Regions from separate parts of the Kitasatospora sp. NPDC001664 genome, predicted to be linked through region 1. Evidence: riboswitches for the same ligand, from Rfam matches in the RefSeq annotation. Region 1 holds a riboswitch; each other region holds the start of a gene.
The links. A riboswitch is a leader RNA that binds a small molecule or an ion and turns the genes downstream of it on or off. The one in region 1 is predicted to bind cyclic di-AMP.
Positions count from the first base shown of each region.

Region 1 (7,099 bases):
GGCCGAGGACGATCCGGCGCTGCTGGACCAGTTGCTGGCGATCCCTCAGGTGCACCTGGTGGTGGACGGCTACAACGTGACGAAGACCGGGTACCCGACGCTGCCGCTGGAGCAGCAGCGGATGCGGCTGTTGGGCGGGCTGGCGATGCTGGCCCAGCGCACCCAGGCCGAGGTGACCTGCGTGTTCGACGGTCAGGACCTGGACGCTCCGGTCATCATGGCGCCGCCGCGCGGCGTGCGGGTGCGGTTCAGCCGGACCGGCGAGACGGCGGACGAGCTGATCCGCCGGCTGGTGCGGGCCGAGCCGCAGGGGCGGCCGGTGGTGGTGGTCTCCACCGACAAGGAGGTGGCGGACGGCGTGAAGAAGGCGGGTGCGCGCCCGGTCTCCTCGATGCTGCTGCTCCGGCGGCTGTCCAGGCCGTGAACTCTTCTGATGTCCGGTCAGGGGAGCGTGGCGCGTTTGTGTCCGTCTCGTGAAAGCCGCTGTGCGTAGGGAAGTTCGTCCCGGTAGGGGAGTGGCGCGACGGCTCCTGACTCACTAGGGTCAGGCGTCAAACCTATTTTCTGGACTATCGCTCGAACGGGTGGGCGTCCAGGAGTGCTGAAGGAGTTCGTCACCTTGGCTTCCCACCGCCGTCCCAAGCAGCCGAGCCGCGCACGGGTCATCGTGCTCACCGCCGCCGCTGCGACCGCGGTCGCCGTCTCCGCCCAGTCCGGTGCCTACGCGGCCCCCGCGAAGCCGACCAAGGACGAGGTCAAGGCCCAGGTCGACAAGCTCTACGAAGAGGGCGAGCAGGCCGCCGAGCGCTACAACGGCGCCAAGGAGCGGGCCGACCAGCTGCGCAAGCAGGCCGACCAGCTGCAGGACCAGGTGGCCCGCGGCCAGGAGCAGATGACGCAGCTCCAGACCGGCCTGGCCGCCGTGGCGGCGGACGAGTACCGCAACGGCGGGGTCGACCCGTCGGTGGCGCTGATGCTCGCCTCCGACCCGGACGGCTACCTGAGCAAGGCCTCCAGCGCCGACCAGGTCAACCAGACCCAGGCGCAGACCCTGCGCTCGCTCCAGGACCAGCAGCGCCGGCTGGACCAGCAGAAGGCCGAGGCCGCCTCGGTGCTGGCCGAGCTGGACCGCAACACCAAGGCCCTGAACGACTCCAAGAACGAGGTCCAGCGCAAGCTGCAGGAGGCCAAGAACCTCCTCAACCAGCTGAGCGCCGCCGACCGCGCCGCCATCACCAGCGGCGACCGCTCCTCCCGCGGTGCCACCCGGATCGACCCGAGCACCCTGCCGCCGGCCGCCGGCTACGCGGGCGTCGCGATGAACGCCGCGCTCAGCAAGCAGGGCCGCGCGTACGTCTGGGGCGCCACCGGCCCGAACAACTTCGACTGCTCCGGCCTGATGGTCTGGGCCTACGCGCAGGCCGGCGTCTCGCTGCCGCGCACCTCGCAGTCGCAGGCCAGCGTCGGCACCAACGTGGGCAACGACGTGGCCAACGCCCAGCCGGGCGACCTGATCATCTATCACAGCGACGCGCACCACGTCGGCATGTACATCGGCAACGGCATGATGGTGCACGCGCCGCGCACCGGTGACGTGGTCAAGGTGGCCCCCGCCAACGTGATGCCGATCAAGACCATCCGCCGCGTCTGACGGCCGGTCAGCCGAGCACGGCATAACGGACATCTGGTGTGAGCCGGGGCAACTGACGCCCCGTGACACGCCCGGGCCCGCCGGAATCCCGCTGTGATGTGGGACACCTCCGGCGGGCCCTCCGTCGTCTCCGGAGGGCGAAATCTCAGCTCACCGTGCATTCGTGATCACGGTCGGTCGCAATCACAAATGCACTTGGACTTTCTTCCGTCTTTTTTCTTACAAGGATTTGAACCGATCACGGTTGGGTTACTAGGGTCATTGTCGAACCACCGCACTGTCGATCGTCCAGCCTGGGCGGCGGCGGTGGTTACCGCCGAGTTCGAGACGCAGCGGGGCAGGGAGAGTTGACTGCCCGACAGGGGACCCCCGAGGGGGTGGCTGCCGATCGGAGCCGGGGAACCACGTTCCTCGGGGTGAATCGGCGTCAGGCCGGCCGGTCCGTCGCGAGACGGTGCGGGGGTGAGACGTCGTAGGGCTACCTTCCAGCCCGAACCCGTCAGCTCACCCGGTAGGCGGACGTAGGAAGAAGGAGCCCGCCTTCGTGGCGTCCCATCGTCGTCCCAAGCCTGCCAGTCGTACCCGCGTCTCGATCATGACGGCCGCCGCTGCCGCCGCCGTGGTCCTCTCCAGCCAGACCGGAGCGCACGCCGACCCGCAGCCCTCCAAGGACGAGGTCAAGAGCCAGATCGACCAGCTCAACGAGCAGGCCGAGGTCACGACCGAGCAGTTCAACGCGAACACCGAGAAGCAGCAGGCCCTGCAGACCCAGGTCGGCCACCTCCAGGACGAGGTGGCGCGCGGTCAGGAGCAGGTGAACGCCCTCCAGGCCAGCCTCGGTGAGATCGCCGCCGAGCAGTACCGCAGCGGTGGGATATCCCCGACCGTCCAGCTGATGCTCTCCAGCAGCCCGGACGCCTTCCTCGGCCAGGCCGGTGCGATCAACCAGGTCGGCGTCTCGCAGGCCGACGCGCTGAAGCAGCTGAAGACCGAGCAGGACAAGCTCGACCAGCAGAAGGCCGAGACCCAGGGCAAGCTGGCCGACCTGGAGAAGACCAGCCAGCAGCTGAAGGCCCAGAAGGAGGACGTCCAGGGCAAGTTGGCGAAGGCCCAGGCCCTGTACGACTCGCTGGACGCGGCCGAGAAGCAGAAGATCCGCGAGGCCGAGCAGAAGGCCGCCGCCGAGGCGAGCGCCAAGGCCGCCGCGGCGAAGTCCGCGGCCAAGCCGCAGTCCTCCGGCGGTGACGAGCGCGCCTCCCGTTCGGAGAGCCGCACCGACCTGAGCTCCCTCCCGGCCGGCTCCTTCGCCGCGACCGTGGTCGCCGCCGCCGAGGCGCAGATCGGCAAGCCCTACGGCTGGGGCGACACCGGCCCGGACTCCTTCGACTGCTCCGGCCTGATGGTCTGGTCGTTCAAGAAGGCCGGGATCTCGCTGCCGCGCACCTCGCAGTCGCAGGCCGGCGCCGGCACCAACATCGGCACCAACATCGCCGACGCCAAGCCCGGCGACCTGATCATCTACTACGGCGACCGGCACCACGTCGGCCTGTACGTCGGCGGCGGCCAGATCGTGCACGCCCCGCGCACCGGCACCCTGGTCCGGCACGAGTCCGCCACGGTGATGCCGATCAACGCGATCGTCCGGGTCTGACCCACCCGAACGTCCTACAGCCCGCAGGCCCGGCCCCGTGCCGGGCCTGCGGCGTTTCCCGACGGTGGATCAGCTGTCCGATTAGTGGTCAAATATTCGTCCCTGTAGGGGTTTGGACTAGATCGCCGCGACTCGCTAACGTCTGCCCCCGGACCTCCGTCAGGACGCCCGCCCACCTGGTCGGCGGCGGTGGCCCGGCCGCACAGGAGCCGCCGCCGTGTCTCGTTCCCCCCTGCCGGCCGCCCGCCGGCTGACCCGCGCGCTGGTGCTCACCGCCGCCGCCACCACGGTGCTCGGCGTGGCGGCGGCCGGGGGCGCGGCCGCCGCGCCCGGCGCCCCGGCCGAGCCGACCTCGCGCAAGGACGTCAAGGCCCAGGTCGACCAGATCTACGAGGAGGCCGAGCAGGCCTCCGAGCGCGCCAACGCCGCCCAGGAGCAGCAGCGCGTCCTGCAGGCCGAGACCGGCACCCTCCAGGACCAGGTGGCCGCCGCCCAGGAGGAGCTCAACCGGCTGCGCTCCGACCTCGGTTCGGTGGCCGCCGCCCAGTACCGGGCGGGCGGCATCGACCCGGCCGTGCAGCTGATGCTGGACTCCGACCCGGCCGGCTACCTCTACCGGGCCCGCACCCTGGACCAGGTCAGCGAACGGCAGAACGACACCTTGCGCCAGGTGATCGACCGTCAGCGCCGGCTGGACCAGCGCCGCGCCGAGACCTCGGCCAAGCTGGCCGAGCTGGAGTCGGTGCGGCGCACCCTGGCGGAGAGCAAGCAGGAGATCCGCCAGCGCCTGGCCAAGGCGCAGCGGCTGCTGAACGGTCTGGGCGCCACCGAGCGGGCCCGGCTCCAGGCGGACGACGCCCGGGACGCCGAGCGCCGCGCGGCCCGCGGCGGGGAGCGGGTGGACCTCGGCAACCTCCCGGCCGCCTCCGGCCGGGCCGCCGCCGCGCTGGCCGCCGCCGCCAGCAAGATCGGCTCGCCCTACGTGTACGGTTCCACCGGCCCCCGCACCTTCGACTGCTCGGGTCTGATGTACTGGAGCTGGCGGCAGGCCGGAGTGACCCTGCCGCGGACCTCGCAGCAGCAAGCCAACGCGGGCCAGCGGATCAGTCTGGCCGACGCCCGCCCGGGAGACCTGGTGATCTTCTACAGGGACATGCACCACGTCGGCATGTACGCCGGCGGCGGTGTCGTGGTGCACGCGCCCTACCCCGGCGCCCGGGTGCGCTACGAGAGCGTCAACGCGATGCCCGTCACCGGAGTCGTCCGGGTATGACAGCAGCCGGTGGCCGGAGTGCGTCCGGCTCCGCCCCGCCGCTCTCCCGCCGGGCCGCGCTGCTGCTCGCGGCCGCCGGGCTGGTGCAGCTCTCCCCGCCCCGCGGCCGGTCGGCCGCCCCGGTGTTCTCCGGGCCGACGGCGGCGGCCACCGTGCCCGCCGTCCGGCCCGAGCTGGAGGCGCTGCTGGCCGACCGCGCCCGCGCGCTGCTGCGGCACGACGCGGCCGCTCTGCCCGCGGGGGAGGCCGGGCAGGCCGCGCTGCGCCGGCTGGCCGATCTTCCGCTGGCCGAACTCTCGTACCGCATCACCGAGTTCACGGAGCCGGCGGGCACCGGCGTGACCCTCACGGCCGAGCTCGGCTGGCGGGTCGCGGAGTACGACGAGTACCCGGCGGTGCTGCGGCGCCGGCTCTCCTTCGAACGGGGCACCGGAGGCTGGCGGCTGACGCAGGAGCAGCCCGAGGGCCCCGCCGCCCCCTGGGACCTCGGCCCGGTCTCGGTGGCGCCGGGCCGGCACTGCCTGGTGTTCGGCCAGGCCGCCCCGGCCGAGCTGGCCCGGACGGCGGCCGCCGCCGACCAGGCGGTGCCGCTGGTCGGTGAGGTCTGGGGCGCGGGCTGGCCCGGGAAGCTGCTGATCGGCCACCCGGCCACCGCCGAGCAGTTCGACCGGCTGCTCGGCACCCCCGCCGGGCAGTACGCCGGGATAGCCGCCGTCACCACCGCCGCGGCCGGGGCCCCGGTGCGCACCCCGGCCGACCGGATCCTGATCAACCCGCAGGCCTACGCGGGCCTGAGCGACCTGGGCCGCCGGGTGGTCACCGCGCACGAGATCACCCACGTGGCCACCCGCGCCGACACCAAGCCGTGGACCCCGCTCTGGCTCTCCGAGGGCGTGGCCGACCACACCGGCTACCGGGGCACCGACCGCACCCCGCAGCAGATCGCCCCCGAACTGGCGAAGGCCGCCGCGGCCCGGGGCTTCTCCCCGAAGCTGCCCGCCGACGCCGACTTCACGGCCGGGGCCACCGGGATCGCGCTGGCCTACGAACTGGCCTGGTCCGCCTGCGACCTGATGGTCCGCCGCTTCGGCGAGCGCCGGCTGGTCGCCCTCTACCGCGCGAACGCCGCGGCGGGCCCGGCCACCACCCGCGAGGAGTGGCTGGACGGCCTGCTGCGCACCACCCTCGGCCTCGGCCTGGACGAGTTCACCCGCCTGTGGGCCGACGACCTGCACCAGCGCTTCGCGCACTGACACGCCCCGAGCCGAAGGGCGCCCCGAGCCGCGCCCGGAGGCGAGCGGGCGAGTACCAGTCAGCGCGGGACGGCGGGCTTGTCGACGTCGTCCAGCAGGTCCTGCTCGTAGGCGATGCCGGGCCGCACCGGGTAGCCGGCGGGGGCGGCCGGCTCCAGGGCGCGCGGCGGCAGCACCAGGGTCCTGGTCTGCCCCGGGACCTTGGTGGAGAGCCAGAGGCGACGGCAGGAGAGCACCGCGGCGGCCAGCAGCGTCAGGTTCCGCGCCGTCAGGACGGCCACGCCCCAGGGCTCGCTGGCGACGACCTGGCCGAACAGGATCGGGAACTCCAGCATGGTCAGCAGCGTGGTGACCAGGACCAGCACCGCCACCGGCCGCTGGCTGGTGCCGCGCACGGTCAGGCAGACGGCCGCGACGCCGACGATCCAGACCATGTACTGCGGGCTGATCACCCGGCTGGTCACGGTGAAGACCAGCAGCGCCGCGAGCGCCGCGTCGTAGGTGGTGGCCGAGGTCCAGCGGCGGGCCCGCAGCCGCCAGAACAGCAGCCAGCCGAAGCCGCCGACCGAGGCGGCCAGCGCCAGCTTGGTGATCACCGGCACCCACGGCCCGAGCATCTCCACCGAGCCGTAGTTCATCTTCACCTCGCCCTGCCAGCCGCCGAAGATCCGGGCGTAGTGCAGCGGCAGCGCGCCGAGCGACTCCACCTCGATGCCCCGGTCGCGCTGGAACTTGAGGAACTCGAAGGCACCGTTCATCCCCGCCGTGAGCAGGAAGCCGAGCGCGCTGAACGAGGCGATCGCCGCCGTCCAGGAGCGCCGGGTGCGGCGGCCCTTCGGGGTGCCGAGCAGGGCCAGCACCGGCCAGACCTTCACCAGCCCGCCGAGGCCGAGCAGCGCCCCGCCCAGGCCCGGGCGGCGCAGCAGCACCAGCAGCCCGGCCACCGCCAGGGCGGTCACCAGGATGTCGTAGCGGCAGTAGACCGTCGGCCCCAGCAGCGGAACCCCGGCCACCCAGACCCAGGCTCCGGAGAAGCTCCGGCCGCGCCTGGTCCCGGCCCGCGTCAGCAGCACCATGGTGACGGCGTCGAAGACCGCGCAGAGCACCCAGAAGGACACCAGGTAGGACCAGGGCAGCAGCCCCGGCAGCAGGATCACCAGGGCGGCGCCGGGCGGGTACTGCCAGGTGACGTCGTCCAGCGGGAAGGTGCCGGTCTGCAGCACCTGGTACCAGCCGTGGTAGATCACCGACACGTCGGCGGTGACGTCGGT
Region 1 covers NZ_JBSFGS010000013.1:70,177-77,275, reverse strand. The annotation lists gene ACWCYY_RS19830 (NYN domain-containing protein) at 1-424, shown strand, start outside; gene ACWCYY_RS19825 (C40 family peptidase) at 620-1,651, shown strand; cyclic di-AMP (ydaO/yuaA leader) riboswitch at 2,024-2,185, shown strand; gene ACWCYY_RS19820 (NlpC/P60 family protein) at 2,247-3,302, shown strand; gene ACWCYY_RS19815 (C40 family peptidase) at 3,520-4,575, shown strand; gene ACWCYY_RS19810 (hypothetical protein) at 4,572-5,828, shown strand; gene ACWCYY_RS19805 (glycosyltransferase 87 family protein) at 5,888-7,099, opposite strand, start outside.

Region 2 (7,099 bases), on a different contig from region 1:
CCGCCGTCCTTGTCGTCCGAGCAACCCGCCGCCCCGAGCAGGAGCACAGCTGCGGCCGCGGCGCACCGACGGGCACGGCCGGTGGTAGGGCGGATCGGCATCGGATCATCCTCCGGGGTGCGGCCTGGGTCGGGCCGGACCATCAGCGCACACCCGACGTGCCGTCACGCCGCCGCCCCTCCGACCGCGGCCGAAGTTCACCCGACCGGCGGGTGGGGTCAGCGCTGGAGGGCCGTGTTCAGGGTCTGCCAGAGCGGCTTGGTGGCGTAGGGGATCATGTCCTCGGCGTAGTACCACCAGAAGTGGCCGCCCACGTAGTAGGGAAGGTCGATCTTCAGGCCGTAGTAGTACGTCAGCATGGCCTGGGCCGCCGCCTGGGTGGAGGAGGTCGCGGCGTCGGGGAGGCCGATCTCGCCGAAGCCGAGCTTGGCGTTCGGGTAGAGCGCGTGCAGCTGCTGGAAGTAGGAGGTCCAAGTCGCCGCGCTGGGGCGGATGTTGTTGCACTGACCCTCGTAGTAGCTGAGGGTCACGTAGTCCAGGCCGTTGCGCATGTCCTCCGGGACGTACTGCCTGGTGAAGGCCAGCGGGTCGAGCTCCGAGGGGCCGTTGCCGCAGCCGATGTCGTAGTAGAGGGTCAGCGCGCTGCGCTTGCCGGCCGCCTCGACCTGGCGGTAGGCATCGGTGATCTTGGTGGAGACGTCGGCGTAGCTACCGAGCCAGTTGCCGTTGACCTCGTTGCCGATCTCCCAGACGTCCACCTTGCCGCCGAAGGCGTTCAGGTACTGGGCGACGCGGTCGTGGTAGGCCTGGGGCGAGAAGCTCTTGACGAACTCGGAGTCCAGGATCTCGCCCATGAGGTAGCTGACGGGCTGGAGTTGGTCGACCGCCGCGCTGTAGGAGCTCGGGCCCTCGGTCTCGTCGAAGACCAGGCGGGTGGTCGGGGTGCGCGCCAGGTGGCGCGAGGAGTCCACGATGGCGGAGAGCTTGGAGACGTCGTCGACGGTGACGCCGTAGAGCGGGTCCGGCAGCGCGCGCATGCCTGCGGGCGTGGTGGGCGCCACCGTCGGGGTCGGGCTCGGGGTGGGCGTTGGCGTGAGGGTCGGGCTCGGGGTCGGGGTGGGCGTCGGCGTCGGCGTCGGACTCGGCGTCGGCGTCGGACTCGGCGAGGGCGTCGGCGTGGGGGTGGGGCTGGGCGTCGGGGTGGGAGTCGGCGCCGTGCCCACGGTCAGGGTGTGGGTGGGCAGGTTGTGCCAGCGGCCGTCGAGGCCCCGCCAGCGGCCGAACTCCGTGTAGGTGCCGGCCGGCAGGTCGAGTGCGCCGGTGGTGACGGTGGTTCCGCTCGGGCAGATCCGGACGTTCCGGGCCGCGCCGGGGAAGTCGGTCCGGCGGCCGGCCGCGTCGCGGACGGCGACCCCGACGCTGTCCGCGGTGAAGCAGCGCGAGGAGTGCACGGCGAGCGAGGCCGTGACCGAGGGTCCGGTGACCGCCGGGGCCGGGGTGATCCGGTCCTCGACGACGGTCGGACCGCTGGCGGACGCCTGGGTGCTGACCAGGAGGGGAAGGGCGAGCAGGCCGGCTGCGGCCACCGCGCCGACCCGTACAGGGGTGGCAGAAAAGCGCATGGACAGGTTCCTCTGCGACGCCTGCGAGGTGAGCTGTCGGGTTCGGACCGGAGGTACGGCCCGGCCGCGGCTGTGGGAGCGGCTTCACCCCGAGCCTGCGGCGGCCACCGCGAACGCACGGGCGCTGGCGGGGGGCAGCAGGCGGCTGACCTGGTTCCCCCGCTCCCGTCCGTGTCCGTGCTCGAAAGACCACCGGCGGGTGGACGGGATTCGGCGGCCCACCGGAGGGGCCCGCGCGGAGCGGGCGACTCGGAGCAGGCTAGCAGCCGTTCCGACGCGTACAAGTCAGTGAGCGGTGCTGTAGCGCAGCTCACAGACCGGACGCGCCGGTTCAGGCCGTCCGGTGCCGGGAACGCAGACCGGCCGGGGTGGGGCGGAAGCCGCAGGCCCCCTCGTAGAAGCCGGCGTTCTCCGGCTCGTAGTCCACGTGCACCCAGTCGCAACCGGCGCGGAAGGCCTCCTCGGCCACCGCGTCGACCAACCGCTTTCCGATGCCGAGGCGTTGGTGGTCGGGGTGGACGGCGGTGTCCAGCACGAAGGCGTGCCTGCCGCCGTCCCAGACCGCGTGGACGAAGCCGACCAGACGGTCGGCCTCGAAGGCACCGACCCAGGTGAGGCTGTGCCGCTCCAGCCGACTCGCCCACGGCGTGACGCCGGGCCCGGCGTCCGCGCCGAACGCCCGCGCGTGCAGCTCGGACAGCTCCCGGTCGTCGACTCCGAACCGAACCCTCAACTCGACTACGGCCACGCTGATGTCACTCGCCCTCTCGCTCGACGCCCGTCGGGCGACGGCGACCAGCCTAGGGGCGGTCAGCGGGTGCCCGTGACGCGGAGGGAGGCCCGGAGGGTGGTGCCGTCCGTGCTGGTGGCCAGGATGCGGCCGGAGCGGTGCCAGTAGGTGACCGCGTCCGCGTGCTGCCGCAGCCCCGGGGCATGACGGAGGTCGGCCCCGGGGAAGTGGACGGTCGCCGCCGGGACGGCGCTCGGACCGCTGCCCGCGTGGAGCAGGATGCCGGTGCCCGCGGCGTCGATGGCCGGGAGGGCCCAGTGGTCGCCGTCACCGATCGGGCCGGACGGCTCGGCGGCCGCGAGCCGGTGGCCGGGGCCGGTGCCGGTCACCAGCCGCAGGACGGTGCTGTCGTCGTCCGACGGTCCGTCGGCCTCGGGCAGCTCGGCGGCGAGCAACCCCCCGGCCGCCAAGGGGACGGACTGCAGCGGCTGGTAGCCCTCCAGCCGCTGCCGGGAGCGCAGTTGCCAGCCCGGCAGCTCCCAGTGCCAGAGTTCGAGCAGGGGTGAGCCGTCGGGCAGCGCCGACGCCACGACCGCCGCGCAGCCGTCGGCCGAGCGGGCCACGTCGCTCACCAGCCTCTCCTCGCGCCCGAGTTCGCGCCAGACCGCGGTCGGTCCGGAGGCGAGGGCGTCCAGCACCACGATGCCGTCGCCGTCAGCGGTGATCAGGTGGCGGCCGTCGTAGGAGCGGGCCATCCGGGAGGCGCGCAGGGTCGTCCAGGGCCGGACGGTGTGGGTGGCGAGGTCCAGCCGCGAGACCTCGCGGGTCTGCCCGTAGGAGGCCACCAGCAGGGCGGACCCGCCGTGGTCGGCGAGCACCAACTGGTCGGCGGGCACGTCCCAGTGGGCCTTGGTACGACCGTCCGGGGTGAGCAGCCGCACGCCCGCCTGGCCGCAGGCGACCAGGACGGAGCCGGAGACCAGCAGGGCGGCGTCCAGCACCGGCAGCGTGCCGGGGCGGTCGGCGGCAGTGTGCCCGACGGCCCCCGAGGCGCCGCGCGTGGCCGGTCGGCGGCGTGGCTTGGCGAGGTCGGCCGCCACCAGCGGGTCGGCCCGACCGAGCAGCCGTTGGTGACGGGCCCGCTCCTCCCGCTCGGGGAGGGTGCCGCCGAGGCCGCCGTCGCGGACCACCGCGCGGGCCGCCGCCGTGGCCAGCTCGCGGTCCACCGCCGGGTCGGCGGCGGGCAGTTGGGCCAGCCCGGCGGCCAGCACCGAGCGGCCGGTGAGGGCCGGGTCCCCCGTACTGTCGAGCACGGCCAGCGCGAGTGCCCGGGTGGCGTCGCCCGCGCCCAGCGCCAGCAGGTAGGGCAGGGCGCGGCTGCGGGTCGGGCCGCCGAGGGCGACCGCCGCGCTGAGGTCGGCGGCGGCCGAGGGGCGCAGGGCCGGGTCCGGCCAGAGTGCCTCGGCCGCTCCCAGCCGGTCGCCGGACGCGCGACGGTCCTCCGCCCAGGCAGAGCGCAACTCCCGTGCCGCGTCCGGGTCTTCGGCCGAGAGCAGCTCCACGGCGCGGGCGAAGACGCCGGTCCGGTGGGCCGTCCGGACGGCGCGGGTGCGTTCGCCCGCTCGCCACCAGAGGCGGACCACCAGATCGGCGGCGAGCCCGCGGCCCTCGGCCAGTTCGGCGGCCGCCGTCAGCCGCCCGTGCCGGGCCAGCAGCCCGACCGCCTCAGCGGGGGCGTCCAGCAGGTCGGCCAGGACGTAGGCCGCTTCGTCGATCCGGCCCGACCGCTCCAACTGCTCGGCGGCGCCGCGGTAGAGCGCGGCGAGGTGCTGGTGCACGTCAGGACCGGAGAGCACGGAGGTGCCGCCCGGCCCGTCGGCGCGGGGCGTGGCACGCAGCTCGCCGGCATGGCGCCGGGGCAGACCGAGGGTGAGCCAGGACTCCTCGCCCGCCGCCCTCCCGCCGGAGAGCCGGATCGCGTCGCGCAGCGCGTCCTCGTACTGGTGCTGCTCGAACGCCCGGGTCAGCTCACGCAGGTAACGGGCCTGGCGGCCGCGGACCAGTCCGCCCGCCGTGCGCATCGTCAGGCGCGCCAGCAGCGGCGCGAACAGCGGCCGGCGCGGCTTCGCCCGGGCTGCGGCCGACGCTCCGTCAGCCGCCGTCGCGCCGGACGCGGCCTGGGCGGAACCGGCTGCCGGCAGGACCCACCCGGAACGCAGCCACGCCCGGAGGGAGGCGAAGAGCGGTCGGCCGGGCCGTGCGCCGACCGGAGCCGACGCTCCGTCAGCCGCCGCCGGAACCGTCCCGGCCACCTCCGCGGCCCGAGCGGCGCGCCAGGAGCGCACGCACACCACGGCGAAAGCGACCAGCAGGCCCAGCCCCCAGCTGGGAAGGCGCTGGGCGGAGGCCGCCGAGGTGAGGACCACCCAGAGGAGCGGCAGCAGCAGGATGATGACGGGGATGGCTGCCACAACCCGGGCCCGCCGGTGACCGCCCCGCCGTGGCTGCCGTGGCTGCCGTGCCGACCGCGGCCGGTGGTCCGGGCGCTCCGCCGTCAGCCGCCGGGCCCGTGCGGTCGGAGGTGCGATGCGGGCCGCCGCACGCAGGTCGGGGCGCGGCCGTTCGGGCAGGGCCTCCGCCACCGGCGCTGCCTCGGGTACGGCGGGGCCGAGCGGCCGCGGGCGGTGCACCGTGAGCCCGGTGAGGTCCAGGCGCTCCGCCGGGTCCAGCGGGGCGAGTGCCGCGACCGCGAGGGTGGTCGTCGACCCGCCTGCGGCGAGGGCGAGTTGTCCGGCGGAGACGTCAGGGGCGTCCGCCCCAAGCGTGGCGGAGCCTCCGGCGGGAGTGCGCAGCACGGGCAGTCCCGGGGCCCGGTCGGCCCGGACCTCCACCGGGGCCGCCAGGGTGAACAGCCAGCGGCCGTCCGGCAGTCGACGCAGGTCGGCCCCGTCGGTCCAGAGTTCGAGCACGCGCGCGGTGGCCTCGTCCTCACCGATCACGGGCACGTCGAGGACGTAACCGGTGGCCGTGACGACGGCGCGGAACGCCGCCTCGGGGGTGGCGGTCATTCGACGCCTCCGATCAGGAACTGGACGCGCCCGGTGGTCACGTCACCGACCACGATCCGGCCGGGTCGGACCTCGGCGGCGATCAGCGGCCGGGTCGGGTGGACGGTGGGCTCCCCGGTGCCGCCGGAGAAGCGGGTCAGCGTCCGCACGCCGTCCGACCGCACGCTCCGCACGAGGTGACCGCTGCGGCTGACGGTGACCAACGCGGGCCGTGCCCCGGGGACCAGCCCGATCACCTCGGCCCGCTCGCGGAAGGCGAGGTGGTCGACGGCGCCGTCGGCGGCGCGCACCGTCCAGGTCCGGCTGTCCCGCGACCAGGCCTGGGTTCCGGCGCTGTGCAGGAAGTGGAACCGGCCGCGCGCCTCCTCGTGCACCTGGCCCTCGAAGAGCCGCGGGTCGCGGCACAGGAGGAAGGGCGTGCGGTCGCGGTTGCCATGGCCGATCGGGCCGTGGTCAGTGGCCCCGCCGTCCGGGCCGAGCCGCCACCACCGGCCGCCGAGCGGGAACTCCAGGTCCCCGCTCCGGAACAGCACCGGCAGCACCGGCCCGGCGAGCAGCTCGTCCAGCCGGGCGGGACCGAGGCCGAAGGTGGCGAGCTCGGTGGAGTAGCCGCCGGCGTCGGCGAGCTGACGGCCGATCACGTGGGTGGTGAGCCGCTCGCCCTCGACGCACAGGGCGAAGAGGCGGCGGCCGGTCCGCCCGGCGGCGAGCACCGGGCCGGGGAAGTCGTGGCGACGCATCCGCAGCGGTGTCGCGGTTCCTCCGCCGTGGTTCGGCAGGTTGACGGCGAGCAGGGTGCCGGGCCGGGCTCCCCTGGCGAGCAGGGTCCGGGCGTCGGTGGTGAAGACGGGCTGGGTCGCGTGCCCGGCCGGGCTGGCGGCGTCCACCGGGGCGGCCGGAGCCGGGCCCCGGCGGAACTCGGCCCCGCGCAGCGCTCGGACCGCGATCGGGCCTGCGGGCAGCGGAAGTTCGGCCGTCGTGCCGTCGATCCCGACCAGCACGCGGCCCGCACCGTCGGCGGTCCAGGCAGCGGGCTCGCTGGTGAGCACACCGGGGCGCGGCGGGATCCGCTCGGCCAGCCGGGGCGAGGTCAGCAGCCACGCGCGGTCGGCCGCGTCCAGGGCCTCCAGCGCCTCGGCCACGTCCTCGGGCGTCGGGTCCTCGGAGCGGCGCGCGGCCAGCCAGGCGGGCAGCAGGTCGGCGGGCTCGCCCGTCAGCCGGCGGCCGGAAGGATCGCCGAGCACCCGGACGACCAGTTCGGCACCGTGCGCGGCCGCCCGGCGGTGCAGGACGAGCAGCGCGGCGAGCTGCACCAAGCGCCCGGCACCCGCCTGAGCGGGCCCGGCGTCGACCAGCGCGACCATCCGGCCACGCACCGCAGGGGTGGTGAACTCCGCTGCGGTGTAGAGGAGTTCACCGTCCACCAGGCGGCGCAGGAACTCCTCCGGACACTCCTCGGCGAGCAGCCATTCGGACGGCAGCAGCCGCTCGGGATGTCCCGCGCGGGCCAGCCCGCCGAGACCGTCGGGCTCTCCGTGCTGGTCGGCCACCGGCGCGTGGTCGGCGATCAGGGAGTCCAGGCGGCGCAGCAACGGGCCCAGGGCGAGGGCGAGTTCGGGCGAGAGCGCGGAGAGGGCGCCGGCCCACGGGGCGAGGGCGGCGGGCAGTCGGGAGTCGGT
Region 2 covers NZ_JBSFGS010000003.1:150,511-157,609, reverse strand. The annotation lists gene ACWCYY_RS05515 (cupredoxin domain-containing protein) at 1-101, opposite strand, end outside; gene ACWCYY_RS05510 (hypothetical protein) at 219-1,622, opposite strand; cyclic di-AMP (ydaO/yuaA leader) riboswitch at 1,626-1,762, opposite strand; gene ACWCYY_RS05505 (GNAT family N-acetyltransferase) at 1,954-2,370, opposite strand; gene ACWCYY_RS05500 (bpX6 domain-containing protein) at 2,433-5,420, opposite strand; gene ACWCYY_RS05495 (hypothetical protein) at 5,417-7,099, opposite strand, start outside.
Region 2: it holds a riboswitch for cyclic di-AMP, as region 1 does, so the genes downstream of both, ACWCYY_RS05510 (hypothetical protein) here and ACWCYY_RS19820 (NlpC/P60 family protein) in region 1, are expected to answer to the same signal.

Region 3 (7,099 bases), on a different contig from region 1:
AGCGGGGGCGACCTTCCAGTCACCGGCGCGGACCTCGGCGGTCTCCGGGAGGAAGTCGAGGGTGCCCGCGGCCGCGATCTCGGCGCGCCGGGCCTTGCGGCGGGCCAGCAGTTCCTGCCGGCGGCCTTCGAAGGCGCGGTGGAGGCCGACCACGAAGGAGACGGCCTCGGGAGTGAGCACCTCCTCGCTGCGGGGGACGCGCGGACCGGCGACAGTGACGACCGGAGCGGCGGAGGGGGCGCCGACGGGGTCCTGGTCTGCAGCCATGGGCAGAACACTCCTTGGACAGTTGAGCCAGCAGGGAGGCTCCGGTGGGTGCCTCCTCGATACCGACCCACCTACTGGCGGGTTCGGTTCTGTAAGGTGGAGACTAGTTTCCGCGATACAGAATTTCAACGGTTTGTTGAGGTAGATCGCCGGGACTCTACTCCTCCTCCACAGCAGAAGGGAACGCCGGTGGCCACCACCCCCGCTGCAGCACCGTCCGGGGCCGAGCGAGCCGGCGGCGGCGTCCAGTCCGTCGAGCGCGCCTTCCAGCTGCTCGAAGCACTCGCCGACTCCGGCGGCATCGCGACCCTGAGCGAGCTCTCCGCCAGCTCCGGCCTGCCGATGCCGACCATCCACCGCCTGATCCGTACCCTCGTGCAGCAGGGCTATGTCCGCCAGGACACCGCCCGCCGCTACACCCTCGGCCCGCGGCTGATCCGCCTCGGCGAGACCTCAGGCCGCCTGCTGGGCAGCTGGGCCCGCCCGTACCTGGCCGAGCTGATGGAGGCCACCGGGGAGACCGCCAACCTCGCGGTGCTGGAGGGCGGCGAGGTGGTCTACGTCGGCCAGGTACAGTCCCGCCGCTCGATGCGGATGTTCACCGAGGTCGGCCGCCGGGTGCAGCCGCACTGCACCGGCGTCGGCAAGGCGCTGCTGGCCCAGTTGGACGAGCCCGAGGCCCGCGCGGTGCTCGGCACCCAGCCGCTCCAGTCGCACACGCCGTACACCGTCACCGACCCGGACGAGCTCTTCGCCCAACTGGCCCACGCCCGGGCCTCCGGCTACGTGGTGGACGACCAGGAGCAGGAGATCGGCGTGCGCTGCATCGCGGTCGCCGTCCCCGGCGCACCGACCCCCACCGCCCTCTCGGTCTCCGGCCCGGAGGCCCGGATCCGGGCCCTGGAGGCACAGGCCGGGGAGAGCTCGCTGGTCCCCGTGATGCGCCAGATCGCGACCCGACTCGGTCAGGTCCTCGCCCCCTGACGTCAGGTCAGGCCCGCCCGACCTCCCGGCCTCAGTCCGGATCGAGGTCGGGCGGGCCCGCCTGTGCCGCCGTCAGCTGGAAGACCGTCAGCTCCGGCTCCACGCCCACCTCGCGGAACAGCCGCGGCGCGGCGGCCAGCTTCGGATCCGCCCGGACGGCCTCCAGGGTGGCCTTGTCCCGCCACAGGCTCTGCACCCGCCAGCGGCCACCCGGGCCGCGCAGCAGCTCCGTCCTGATCAGCCCCTCCGGCAGCGCCCCTGCCACCAACTCCCGGTACGACGTCACGAGTTGGGCCTCCTTCTCGGGGCCGACCACCCCGGAGACCTCGCTCAACACCTGTCCGGACACCGTCCGCACCTCCATCTCTCCCGGACACTCTGCCGATACATTCTGTGCAGTTGGCGACACGGAGAGCGAACGGAGTGGACCATGGGTGGACGGAAGCTGACGGTGGTGCTGGCCGCAGCCGCAGCGCTGGTGCTGGGGGTGACCGTGCCGGCGAGCGCGGCGCCCTCGAACTCGGACCTGGAGGTGGTCCGGCTGGACCCCGAGGCGGCTCCACCCGGTGGCACCACGACGGTGCACGGATTCGTCGCCAACGGGGGCCCCGACCGGACCGAGTCGCCCTTCACGGTGGTGCTGACGGTCCCCGAGGGCTTCACCTTCGAGGGCCCGACCTTCCCGACCGACTGCACCCTCACGGCCGGGAACCACGCGCTGACCTGCACCTTCGGCGCCGGCCTGCCTCAGTACCGGACCGCGACGGTCCTCGCCCCCGTCCGGGTGGACACGGACGTGCCCCCCGGCACGACGGCCGAGGGGCAGGTGACGGTGGTCAGCGCGGACGACACGGACCTCACGAACAACTCCACGCCGTTCACGCTCTCCGTGAGCTGACTCAGCGGTAGACGCGGACCCAGTCCGCGGCGAAGTCGATCGGTGCGGTGCCGGACGGCGCCGGGTGGTACTTCCCGGCACCCACCGAGAGGTTGAGGATCAGGTAGGCGGACCAGTCGGCCCCCACGCCCTGGTTGTCGGAGAAGACCTTGACGCCGTTCACGTACCAGTCGACGGAGTTCGCACCGTAGTACGTGCCGATGGTGACCCACTTCTCGTGGCCGATCGCGGTGGCGTCGGTGAGGTACTTCTGGCCCGACCTGACGTGGTTGGTCAGCTCCAGCAGCGCGGCGTTGTCCGGGTGGTACTCGAAGGTGTCGATCTCCCCGTTGCCGTTCTTCCAGGTCCACAGCGCGGGCCACGCGCCCGCCTCGGAGGGCAGCTGCACCCGGGCCTCGGCGTAGTCGCCGGTCCGCACCTGGAAGCCCTGCGAGGAGTACTCGGTGGTGAGCAGTCCGGTGTCCCAGGCCTGCTTGCCGTTCTCCAGGGTGTGCGCGGAGGGCTTGGCGGTGAAGGTGGCCACACCGTTCGCGACCGAGACGCCGGACGGGTTCAGCCAGTCCAGCTTGTTGTCGTCGGGGTTGTGGTTGCCGTAACGGTAGCTGCTGCTGCGGTCGTTGACCCACTTGCTGCCGAGCGCGACGGGAGCGTCGAACTCCTCCGACCAGGTCAGCGCCTTGCCCGGCACGGGCGAACCACCCGGGGTCGGGGTCGGGGTGGGCGTCGGAGTGGGCGTGGGAGTGGGCGTGGGGGTCGGGGTCGGGGTCACCGAGGCACCGCCGACGGTCAGCTGACGGGACGGCAGGTTGTGCCAGCCCCCGTTCTGGTCCTGCCAGAAGCCGAACTGGGTGTACGTCCCGGCCGGCAGCGCCCGGGCGCCACTGGTGAAGGTCACCCCGCCCGGGCAGATCCGCACGTTGCTCGCGTTGCCGGGGAAGTCGAGGTTGCGGCCGGCCGCGTCCCGGACGCCGACGCCGAGGGTCTTGGCGGTGAAGCAGGAGCCGGAGTGCACGGTCAGGCTGGCCCGGCCGGCCACATCCGCGGCCAGGGTGTTCGGGCTGAGCCGGTCCTGGGTGACGACGGTGACGGCCTCGGCCTGGCCGGCCAGCGGGGCGGCGGCGATCAGCGGGACGGCCACCAGGGCGGCCGCGCCGAGGCGCGCGGGAGTGACGGAGAAGCGCATGGGCAGGAGTCCTCTTTCGACGCCTGCGAGGTGAGCTGTCGGGTTCGGGCATGAGGGAACGCCCGGCCGCCCGTGAGCGGCTTCACCCCGAGTGCCCCTGCGCCGAGTGGGCGGGCAGGGGTCACGGACTGACCTGGTTCCCCCGCTCCTGCCCGTACTCGGTGTGGTCGAGTGACCGTCGACGGGCAGGCAGGACTCGGCGCCCCGGCGACGGCGTCCGCTCGTACGCGGACAACTCCCTGCAGGCTAGGCGGCGACCCGCCGAGCGACAACGAGACGTCCCTCACAGGACCCGGCCCACCGGTCGCAGCCGACCCCTTGGGCGGATACCGTTCCGCTCCTCAGGACAGCCAGGCGGCGACCTGGGCGGCGGCGGCCGGAGCCCAACCGAGTTCGAGGTGGTTGAGGTCGGTGAGCAGCCTGGTGCCGCCGACGGTCCGGATGCCGGTGGTGTCGAGGGCGCTGGCGGTGAGGACGATGCCGTCGCTCGGGCCGCGGTTCTCGTTGAGCAGGCCGGGGAGGTCGGCGGAGCCGCCGGCCAGCAGGTAGGCCGGGACGGCGGCCGGGGTGCCCGCGGCCTGCAGCGGGGCGATCAGCGAACCGGCGTCGATCGCGGCCTGGATGCCCTGGCCGGCGGTGTAGTAGCCCTGGCCGCCGTAGTAGGTGGTCCACCAGTCCTGGGTGAGCTGGTCCACGCCGTACCGCCCGTCCCAGCGGGCCAGCAGCTGGCGCTGGCCGGGGAAGCAGTCGGAGCCGTTGACCGGCAGCACGCCGAGGCAGGGCTGGGAGGTGTAGGTGCCGTAGCAGGTCATCCAGAGGTGCGGGGAGGGTGCGTTGGCGGTGCCCCCGCAGGCGGGCCAGGTGGCCAGCGAGAAGCTCCAGCCGTGGGCGTAGACGTAGTCGAGGCCGCCGTTGGGGCCACCGAGGGTGACCAGCCGGCGGACGTCTCCGGGGTAGGCCCGCCCCCAGGACGGCCGGACCGAGGAGGCCCAACTCCGGGCCGCCACTTCGCCCTTGCTCCAGGCGACCAGGTCGACCTGGCCCACGCCGAGCCGGTCCCGGATCACCGCGACGGCGTCCCCGACCGCCTGGGCCTGCATCAGGTTGTCACCGTGCTTGTGGGCGAACCCGATCGCGAAGACCCGGTGCCCGGCGGCGGCCAGCTGCTGCGCCAGCCCGGTCGAAGGGCAGCTCGCCGCACCGCAGTTGCCGCTCTCGGCGGGGTTGGCCCAGGCCCGGTCCGCGTTGTCGTTGGCCCCGTGCACCAGCAGGACGGCGGACTTGGCGCCGGTGTCCCAGCCGGCGGCCGAGTAGAGCAGGAAGCGGGCCGAGGAGGGGCGCTTCACCCCGCCGAAGTAGCTGACCCGGGCGCCGTCCTGGTCACCGCGGCCGTCCGCGGGGAACTGCTCGGCGCGGAACCCGGTGGTGGTGTCGTACCAACGCTCCACCTTGGCCCAGCCGTTGCCGGGTGCGGAGTACGTCGCCTCCAGCTTCAGGTACGCGGGGGTCGCGGCGGCGGCCGGACCGAGGCCCAGCGCCAGGGCGGCGCAGCTGAGCAGCAGTACGAGGAGTCGTCTCACAGGGAGCTCCAGCCTGGTGGGGGGCAGGGGTCCGGCCACGGTAGGCGGACCGGCACCGCTCCCCCATGGCACGGTCACACATCCGGCACCTGCGCCGCATGGCGGCAACCCACAAGTCACGTGGATTCACGGCGAGTTACCCGTCGGTGAAGTGTTTCCGCAACGCTTCCTCCGGGACCTGACAAACCCTCAGACTGAAAAACATGCGAATCACTCTACGCGCGTTGAAGACCCGTGCCGCTTCCGTCGCCGCCGTCGGTCTGCTCACCCTCGCCCCCACCGCCGTGTTCGCCACCGACGCCTCCGCCACCGTCAGCGGGAGCATCTGCCACACCGCCCTCCCGGCCGAGGGCCGCACCACCGTCAAGCTGATCGACCAGGGCGGCCCGTTCCCCTACAGCCAGGACGGCATCGTCTTCCAGAACCGCGAGGGCGTGCTCCCGAAGCAGACCACCGGCTACTACCACGAGTACACCGTGAAGACCCCGGGCTCCTCGACCCGCGGCGCCCGCCGCATCGTCACCGGCAAGGTCTTCCACGAGGACTACTACACCGCCGACCACTACGCGACCTTCTACAAGGTCAACTTCGGCTGCTGACGCCCCACTTCACCCACCGGCCGCCCGCCCCACTTCCCCGGGGGCGGGCGGTCGCGCGGTCAGCTCGGGACGGGCCGCGCCGGACGCGGCGCACGCTGACTGAGCCCCATCAGGCCGAACCCGACCAGCAAGAACACGTTGCCGATCATCACCAGGCCCATCCGGAAGCCGAACTCGCCGACCAGCAGCCCGAACACCGCCTGCCAGACCAGGGCGAAGGCCGACACCAGCTGGGCCCAACCGTGCAGCCGGGGACGGCGGACGTACCTCCGGTTCAGCGGGAGCATCCAGCCCCGCGTCAGCGTCGCGATCCCCGACCCGGCGAGGAAGACCGCCACCAGCAGAGGCGGAACTGCGAGATACACCTTCACGATTCGCTCCCCGCACCCCGGACACGCTCCGGAGCGCAGCGCGATCATGGCACCCGGCCCCCACCGCGTCCAGTGCCGATCCGCGTGATCGTCCACCGCCGCACCGGCGCGTTCACGGCAGCTCCCGCACCATGAAGACGTCCACCGGGTCCTCGGTCTCGACGGTGAATCCGTGGCGTTCGTACAGCCGTCGGGCCGGGCTGCCCTGGAGGACGTTGAGGCGGACGGGGGTGCGGGTGCGGTCGCACTGCTCCAGCAGCCGACCCAGCACGCCCGAGCCGACGCCGGCTCCCTGGTGGCGCGGGTCAAGGTAGAAGTGCTCCAGCCAGCAGCCGTCCGCGGCGGGCCGCAGGGCCACGCAGCCGGCGAACTCGCCGGCCACCTCGATCACCCAGGTGTGGCCCGGGTCGAACCCGTCACGCAGCCGCTGCCGGACGCGCTGCGGGTCGTACCGGCCGAGCCGCTCCAGATCCGGTCGCAGCACCGTCGCGCGCAGCTCGGCCACCGCCTCGACGTCCGAAGCCGATGCCTGCCGAAGATCCCAGTCCGCCATGCCCGGCACGCTATCGCGCCGGACCCGGGGCCTCGCCTCCGGACCTGACGTCGGGCCTTTACGGGGGATTTACGGACGAGTACCCTCCTGAAACATCTTGCAGAGTCTTGCGCAAGACGGAGCGTCAACTCCGGTCGGTGGCGTGCGCCGCAGGGCCCCACCCCTGTGCCGTCGCCGGAGGGGGCGTCTCCTCCCCCACCCGTCAGGCATTCGAGGAGTCCCTCCGTGGACCGTGAAGTCGCACGCCGCCCCCGGCGATCCCGCCATCCACTGGCCGCCGTACTGGCCGTCGTGGCAGGGCTGTTGGCCACCCTGCTGCCCGCACTCACCGCCAACGCGGCCACCACCGCGACCGTCTACTACAAGCCCGCCACCACCTGGAGCGCCGTCTACCTGCACTGGGCCCCCACCGGCGGGAGTTGGACCACTCCGCCCGGCACCGCCATGGAGGCGGCCTGCTCCGGCTGGTTCAAGAAGAGCGTCGACCTCGGCGCCGCCACCGGTCTCCAGGCCACCTTCACCAACGGCTCGGGCAGTTGGGACAGCCGCAACGGCGCCAACTACCAACTCGCCGGCGGCACCAGTGCCGTCTCGGGCGGCACCGTCACCACCACCGACCCGTGCGCGGCCGCCACCCCCACCTCCGCGACCGTGTTCTACTCCA
Region 3 covers NZ_JBSFGS010000001.1:198,081-205,179, reverse strand. The annotation lists gene aceB (malate synthase A) at 1-267, opposite strand, end outside; gene ACWCYY_RS01005 (IclR family transcriptional regulator) at 457-1,251, shown strand; gene ACWCYY_RS01000 (hypothetical protein) at 1,283-1,600, opposite strand; gene ACWCYY_RS00995 (hypothetical protein) at 1,682-2,149, shown strand; gene ACWCYY_RS00990 (glycoside hydrolase family 16 protein) at 2,151-3,332, opposite strand; cyclic di-AMP (ydaO/yuaA leader) riboswitch at 3,339-3,506, opposite strand; gene ACWCYY_RS00985 (esterase/lipase family protein) at 3,674-4,912, opposite strand; gene ACWCYY_RS00980 (ribonuclease domain-containing protein) at 5,116-5,511, shown strand; gene ACWCYY_RS00975 (hypothetical protein) at 5,571-5,882, opposite strand; gene ACWCYY_RS00970 (GNAT family N-acetyltransferase) at 5,995-6,435, opposite strand; gene ACWCYY_RS00965 (carbohydrate binding domain-containing protein) at 6,661-7,099, shown strand, end outside.
Region 3: it holds a riboswitch for cyclic di-AMP, as region 1 does, so the genes downstream of both, ACWCYY_RS00990 (glycoside hydrolase family 16 protein) here and ACWCYY_RS19820 (NlpC/P60 family protein) in region 1, are expected to answer to the same signal.

Region 4 (7,099 bases), on a different contig from region 1:
CGCCACTCCGCCGGCCGCGTTGCCGTACAGGACGGTTCCGTTGTAGTCGAAGTCGTTCAGGTAGGCGCCGTGCTCGATGCCCCAGCCGCCGTTGTGGTAGGCCACGAACTGGCCCACGGTGTGGTGGAATTCGGCGTTCAGCCAGACGAAGATGCCGTTCTCCAGGTTGTTGTGGGCCAGGCAGCGCTCGAAGGTCCACACCCCTTCGCTGGTCTCCGGCCACTCGTAGCCGGAGGCGCCGTTGGCGCCCTGGACGCCGACCGCCACGCAGTCCCGGGCCACCCCGCCCTTGCCCGCGCCGAGGCTGAAGCCGGTCAGCCGGTAGCCGCGCGGGTTGGGGTCGAACTGGGTGCGGGAGGCCACGCAGGCGTCGTAGGTGATGTCGTTGGAGGGCCCCTGGGGGGTGCGGGTGTCCAGCGGACCGTCCCACCAGTAGGCGTCCTCCCAGGTCTGGTGGGCGATGCAGGAGCGGAAGGTGATGCCGTGGCAGTTGTGCGGCACGAAGGCGTGGCTGCCGGTGTCGCGGACCACCACGCCCTCCACCACGGTGCCCCGGGTGGTGTCGCCGAGCATGTGGAAGTGCAACCCGTACCGGCCGAGCACCGGCTCGGTGACGGGCTTGCCGGCCCACTTCTCCTTGCCGGCCGACCTCGGGCCCATCCAGCGCAGCGCGGCGTAGCGGACGTCGGCCCGCTGGTTGCTGGTGATGTGGACGTGGGCCCGGCCCTTCTCGGTGCCCTCGACCCGGACGTTGCGGGTCAGGTTGAGCACCTCGGCGCCGACGCTCACCCCGCCGCCGGTGGTGACCTTGGGGTGGGCGTACTTGAGCGGGCCGTCCAGGCTGACGGTGGATCCGTTGACGGCGGTGACGGTGCGGTGGTCGTAGCGCTCGGAGAAGCCCTCGGCGTCGGGCGTCCCGGTCGGGGTGACGGCGAGCTCGTCGCCGACCTGCCAGCCGGCCGGGGCGGCGGCCAGCCGGATGCTGGTGTCGCCGGCCTTCAGCGGGCCGGCCGCGCGGACCCAGGCGGTGCGCTGGGCGCCCGCCAGGCGGAGCCGGCCGGAGCCGGTGACCCAGAGGCCGGTGTCGCTCTCCACCAGGGCCATCCCGCCGCCCTGGAAGCGTCCCTCGTCGACCGCGGGGAAGCGGACGGCGTGGACGGTGGCGGCGTTCGACGGGGCGAGGGTGAGCGCGCCGCGGACCTCGACGTTGCCGTGCGAGGTGAGCGAAACCGGACGATCCGGGGCAAAGGTGAGCGAACCTGACGGTTCGACCAGGAGCGAACCCACCGTCACGTCGCCGTCCAGCAGCACGTGGTCGGTGATCCGCACCGCCGCGCCGGGGCGGGGCGCGGCGCCGCCGCTCCAGCCGGCCGGGTCGGACCAGCTCCGCGGCCGCACCGTCTCGGCGGGCGAGGCGGAGGCGGCGGCCGATTCGGTGGGCGAGGCCGAGGCGGACGGGCTGTCAGAGGCACCGGGCGAAGCACCGTGCGAATGCGAAGCTTCCGTCGGCGGCGGTGGCTTCGCCGCCGAGGGGGCGTCAGGACCGCTGCCGCTGCGCCGTACCACCTCCTCCACCCCGACCGCCGCCAGGGCGGTGCCGATCGCCAGGCCGATGAGGAGCTTCCGGCGACTGACCTTTGCCGATCCGTTGTCCGCCGGGCCCGACTGGGGCCCTCTCGCGTGCCGCATGACCCGAAGCATAGGCAAATCCCTTTGCTCGCAAGGAATTTGAACAGAATCGATCGGAATCGACATCCGGATCGACAGCTTCCGGTTCATGAAGAGTCGGTAAAGAAACCATGATCAGCATCACAGGGGTTTGCGGTTTCAACTTAACTCTGCCTAACGTGACGCCCTGTTCGTGACCACACGGACCCAGCCCCTCCGGAACGCCGAATCCTGCCGCCGGACGGGTCGGCAGCTCATCAGCACCGCGGCAGGGGCGGGGGAACCACAGGTAAGTCGCCTGGTTTTGGTCATGTATGACCGATTTCAGGCTTGGGGTGAAGCCGCGCTCAGGCACGGCCGGGCAACTCCAGCCCGAATCCGACAGCTCACCTCGCAGGCGTGGGAGAGGAACGCGTCTTCGTGCTGTCCAGCACCACTTCCAAGCGTGCCCGCCGACTCATCGCCGCCACCGGCGTCGTGGGCATCGGCCTCACCATCCCGACCCTCACCGCCGGCACCGCCTCGGCCGCCCCCGTCTCCGTGTGGGACAAGGTCGCCGCGTGCGAGTCCACCAACGACTGGTCGATCAACACCGGCAACGGCTTCTACGGCGGCCTGCAGTTCACCTCCAGCACCTGGGCCGAGTTCGGCGGCAAGCAGTACGCGCCGCAGGCCAACCAGGCCACCAAGGCGCAGCAGATCGCGGTCGCCGAGAAGGTGCTCGCCTCCCAGGGCCCCGGCGCCTGGCCGGTCTGCTCCGTCAAGGCGGGCCTGACCAAGGGCGGCGCCGCCGCCCAGGTCGACACCTCCTCGACCACCACCTCGGCCCCGAAGGCGGAGGCTCCCAAGGCCGCCGAGCAGCCCGCCGCCCAGCCGGCCGCGAAGCCCGCGGCCGCCAAGAGCTACACCGTGGTGGCCGGTGACTGGCTCTCCACCATCGCCCAGCAGCAGAACGTCGAGGGCGGCTGGGAGAAGCTCTACGAGCTGAACAAGGCTCAGCTCACCGAGGGCCCGGACATGATCTACCCGGGCCAGCAGCTGGTCCTGGGCAACGTCGCCCAGGCCGCCCCGGCCCCGGCTCCGGCCCCCAAGTCGACCGCCCCGCAGTCGGGTTCGGCCTCCACCGGCACCACCACCAAGGCGAAGAAGTCCGCCGCCGCGGCCGCCGAGCAGACCGCGACCGTCGCCACCGGCTCCAAGGCCGCCGCGATCAACTTCGCGCTCTCCAAGGTCGGCCAGGCCTACGTCTACGGCGGCAGCAGCAACGGCGGCTGGGACTGCTCCGGCCTGACCCAGGCGGCCTTCCGCCAGGCCGGGATCTCCCTGCCGCGGGTGGCCAACGACCAGGCGGACGCCGCCACCCGGGTCTCGCTGGACAACCTCCAGGCGGGCGACCTGCTGTTCTGGTCCAACAACGGCGCCAACTCCGGCGTCTACCACGTCGCCATCTACCTGGGCGGCGGCAAGTACGTCGAGGCGGCCAACCCCCGCGCCGGCGTGAAGACCGAGACCATCGCCAACTGGGCCCCCGACTTCGCGGGCCGCGTCTGACGACGGCATGAAGCCGTGCCCCCGGAGACCTGGTCGGCTCCGGGGGCACGGCCGTATCCTGCCGCCATGGCCAAGGTCAACGTCTCCCTGGAAGCCGACTTCGCGATCGAGCTGATGCTCCTCGCCGGCACCAAGAACCCGCAGGACGCCGTCGAGCTGATCCTGCGCGACTACCTCGTGCGCTCGCGCCGCACCGAGGCACGGACCGGCGACGCCGCCGACGAGGCGCGCCTCACCGAACCCAGGGGCGGTGTCGTCCAGGAGGGCTGACAGCACGGAGGGGCCCGGGGTCACGACGACCCCGGGCCCTTCTCGCGCGTCCTAACGCCCGTGCTGGCGCGGGCCGGTGGAGCCGCGCATGACCAGCTCGGGCTGGAACATGAACTCACCGCGCTGCGAGCCACTGCCGTTGACCTCCTCCAGCAGGGCGTCGACGGCGGCGGTGGCCATCGCCTCGACCGGCTGGCGGACGGTGGTGAGCGGCGGCTCGGTGAAGGCGATCAGCGGCGAGTCGTCGAAACCGACCACCGAGACGTCCTTCGGCACCGCCATCCCGCGCTGGCGGACCGCCCGGATCGCGCCGAGCGCCATCAGGTCGCTGCCGCAGACGATCGCGGTGCAGCCCTTGTCCAGCAGGGCGTTGGCCGCGGCGTGCCCGCCCTCCACGCTGAACAGCGTGTGGTGGACGTACTCGGCGGCCTGGTCCGGGCCGAGGCCGAGGTACTCGCCGACCGCGGCGGTGAAGCCCTCGATCTTGCGCAGCACCGGCACGTAGCGCCGCTGACCGACCGCCAGGCCGATCTTCTCGTGGCCGAGTTCGACCAGGTGCTGGACGGCCATCCACATCGCGGCCCGGTCGTCCGGCGAGATGAACGGCGCGGCGATCTTCTCGCTGTAGCCGTTGATCAGCACGAACGGCACCTGGCGGCCGGTCAGCTTGGCGTACCGGTCGTGGTCGGCGGTGGAGTCGGCGTGCAGGCCGGAGACGAAGACGATGCCCGCCACGCCCCGGTCGACCAGCATCTCCACCAGTTCGTCCTCGGTGGAGCCGCCCGGGGTCTGGGTGCAGAGCACCGGCGTGAAGCCGTGCCGGCTCAGCACCTGCTCGATCACCTGGGCCAGGGCGGGGAAGATCGGGTTGCTCAGCTCCGGCGTGATCAGGCCGATCAGGCCGGCGCTGCGCTGGCGCAGCCTGGTGGGCCGCTCGTACCCGAGCACGTCGAGTGCGGCCAGCACCGTCTGACGGGTCGTCGCGGAGACGCCCGCCTTGCCGTTGAGGACGCGGCTGACGGTGGCCTCGCTGACCCCCGCCTGCGCCGCGATGTCCGAGAGTCGCGCCGTAGTCACGATCCCAGAGCCTATTGCAACCATGTCAGACCGCCCACCAGATGGTGCTGTCCGCCGGGAGGACCGTCTCGCCCTCCACCGCGACGGCCTCGGTGGAGGAGAGCAGGATACGGCCGGGAGCGGCGATCCGGACCGGCTCGGAGCCGGTGTTCACGGTGCAGACGAAGGAACCGCGACGGAAGGAGAGCAGGTGCTCGCCGGTCTCCAGCCACTCCACCGACTCGCCGGCGCCGAGGTCCGGGTGGGAGCGACGGATCGTCAGGGCGGAGCGGTAGAGCTCCAGGGTGGAGGTCGGGTCGCCGGTCTGGACCTCGACGCTGAGCCCGGCCCAGCTGTCGGGCTGCGGCAGCCAGCTGGGGCCGCCGGCGGTCGGGCCGAAGCCGTAGGGGGCCTCGGTGCCGGACCACGGGATCGGCACCCGGCAGCCGTCGCGGAAGCCGTCCTGGCCCTCCGCGCGGAAGAAGGACGGGTCCTGGCGGACCTCGTCGGGCAGGTCGGTGACGTCCGGCAGGCCGAGCTCCTCGCCCTGGTAGACGTAGGCCGAGCCGGGCAGGGCGAGCATCAGCAGGGAGGCGGCGCGGGCCCGGCGCAGGCCCAGCTCGCGGTCGCCGGGGGTGCGGATCTGGGTGCCCAGGCCCGGCTCGTTGGCGAAGCGGGTGGCGTGCCGGGTGACGTCGTGGTTGGACAGCACCCAGGTGGTGGGGGCGTCGACCGGGCGCATCGAGTCCAGCGAGAGGTCGATCACCTCGCGCAGCTCGGCGGCGTCCCAGGAGGTGCCCAGGTACTGGAAGTTGAAGGCCTGGTGCAGCTCGTCCGGGCGGACGTAGTTGGCGGTGCGCTGGACGGTCGGGGTCCAGGCCTCGGCGACGCCGATCCGCTGGCCGGGGTACTCGTCCAGGATCTGCCGCCAGGCGCGGTAGATGGCGTGCACGCCGTCCTGGTCGAAGAACGGCATCACGTCGTTGCCGAGCAGCTTGAGCTGGTCGTGCGAGCCGAGGTCGGGCAGGCCGGGGGCCTTCACCATGCCGTGCGCGACGTCGATCCGGAAGCCGTCCACGCCCATGTCCAGCCAGAACCGCAGGATGGAGCGGAACTCGTCGGCGACGGCCTGGTTCTCCCAGTTGAAGTCCGGCTGCTCGGGGGCGAACAGGTGCAGGTACCAGTCGCCGGGGGTGCCGTCCGGGTCGGTGGTCCTGGTCCAGGCCGGGCCGCCGAAGATGGACTCCCAGTCGTTGGGCGGCAGTTCGCCGCCCTCGCCCTTGCCCGGCTTGAAGTGGTAGCGGTCGCGCAGCGGGGAACCGGGGCCCTCGCGCAGGGCGCGCTGGAACCACTCGTGCTGGTCCGAGGAGTGGTTGGGGACCAGGTCCACGATGATCCGCAGGCCCAGCTCGTGCGCGTCCCGGATCAGGCCGTCGGCGTCCAGCAGGGTGCCGAACATCGGGTCCACCGCGCGGTAGTCGGCCACGTCGTAGCCGGCGTCGGCCTGCGGGGAGGCGTAGAAGGGGGAGAGCCAGACCGCGTCCACCCCGAGGTCCCGCAGGTACGGGAGCCGGCTGCGCACGCCCGGCAGGTCGCCCATGCCGTCGCCGTTGGAGTCGGCGAAGCTGCGGGGGTACACCTGGTAGATGACCGCGTCCCGCCACCAGCCTCTGCCGGCGGCACCGTTCGCAGCGGAGGAGTCGGCGTCGGACTCGGCGGCGGGGGCGGCGGGCCGGGAGGTGTCGGCCAGGTTCTGGGTCATGGACAGTCATCCCTTGGGGACTCGGTGGCGGCCCGGCCGCCCGGTCGGGGCGGCCGGTTCGCGGCAACAGGCAGGTGCGGGGGCGGTTTTGACGGTACGTCAGGCCGTCAGGACTTCGCGGCGCCGGCGGTCAGACCGGTCACGAGGTGACGCTGTACCAGGTAGAAGACCAGAGCTGCGGGGAGGGCGATCAGCACCGAGGTGGCGGCCATCAGGTTCCACTGGCTCTCGTACTGGCTGATGAAGGTCTGCAGGCCCACGGCCAGCGTGTACTTGCCGGAGCTGAGCATGAAGGTGGAGGCGAAGGCCACCTCGGCCCAGGCGGTGAGGAAGGAGTAGAAGGCGGCGACCGCCAGGCCGGGCCGGGCCAGCGGGATGACCAGGCGCCAGAAGGTGCCGAAGGGGCTCAGCCCGTCCACCCGCCCGGCCTCGTCGATCTCGACCGGGATGGTGTCGAAGTAGCCCTTCAGCAGCCAGGCGCAGTAGGGGACGGTGGTGGCGGAGTAGACCATGATCAGGCCAAGGTAGCCGTCCAGCAGCTTCAGCTCGGAGAGGATGGTGTACATCGGCACAATGAGGACCGCAATAGGGAACATCTGGGTCACCAGCAGGGTCCACATCAGCTGGCGGTGGCCGGCGAAGCGCATCCGGGAGACCGCGTAGCCGGTGGTGGCGGCGACCAGCACGCCGAAGACGGTGGTACCGCCGGCCACGATCACCGAGTTCAGGAACCAGGTGCCGAAGTCGGTCTCGAACAGCACCTTGGTGTAGTTGGAGAAGGTCACCTTGGAG
Region 4 covers NZ_JBSFGS010000029.1:61,274-68,372, reverse strand. The annotation lists gene ACWCYY_RS32265 (hypothetical protein) at 1-1,689, opposite strand, end outside; cyclic di-AMP (ydaO/yuaA leader) riboswitch at 1,881-2,081, shown strand; gene ACWCYY_RS32260 (transglycosylase family protein) at 2,068-3,219, shown strand; gene ACWCYY_RS32255 (hypothetical protein) at 3,286-3,489, shown strand; gene ACWCYY_RS32250 (LacI family DNA-binding transcriptional regulator) at 3,541-4,590, opposite strand; gene ACWCYY_RS32245 (glycoside hydrolase family 13 protein) at 4,592-6,307, opposite strand; gene ACWCYY_RS32240 (sugar ABC transporter permease) at 6,415-7,099, opposite strand, start outside.
Region 4: it holds a riboswitch for cyclic di-AMP, as region 1 does, so the genes downstream of both, ACWCYY_RS32260 (transglycosylase family protein) here and ACWCYY_RS19820 (NlpC/P60 family protein) in region 1, are expected to answer to the same signal.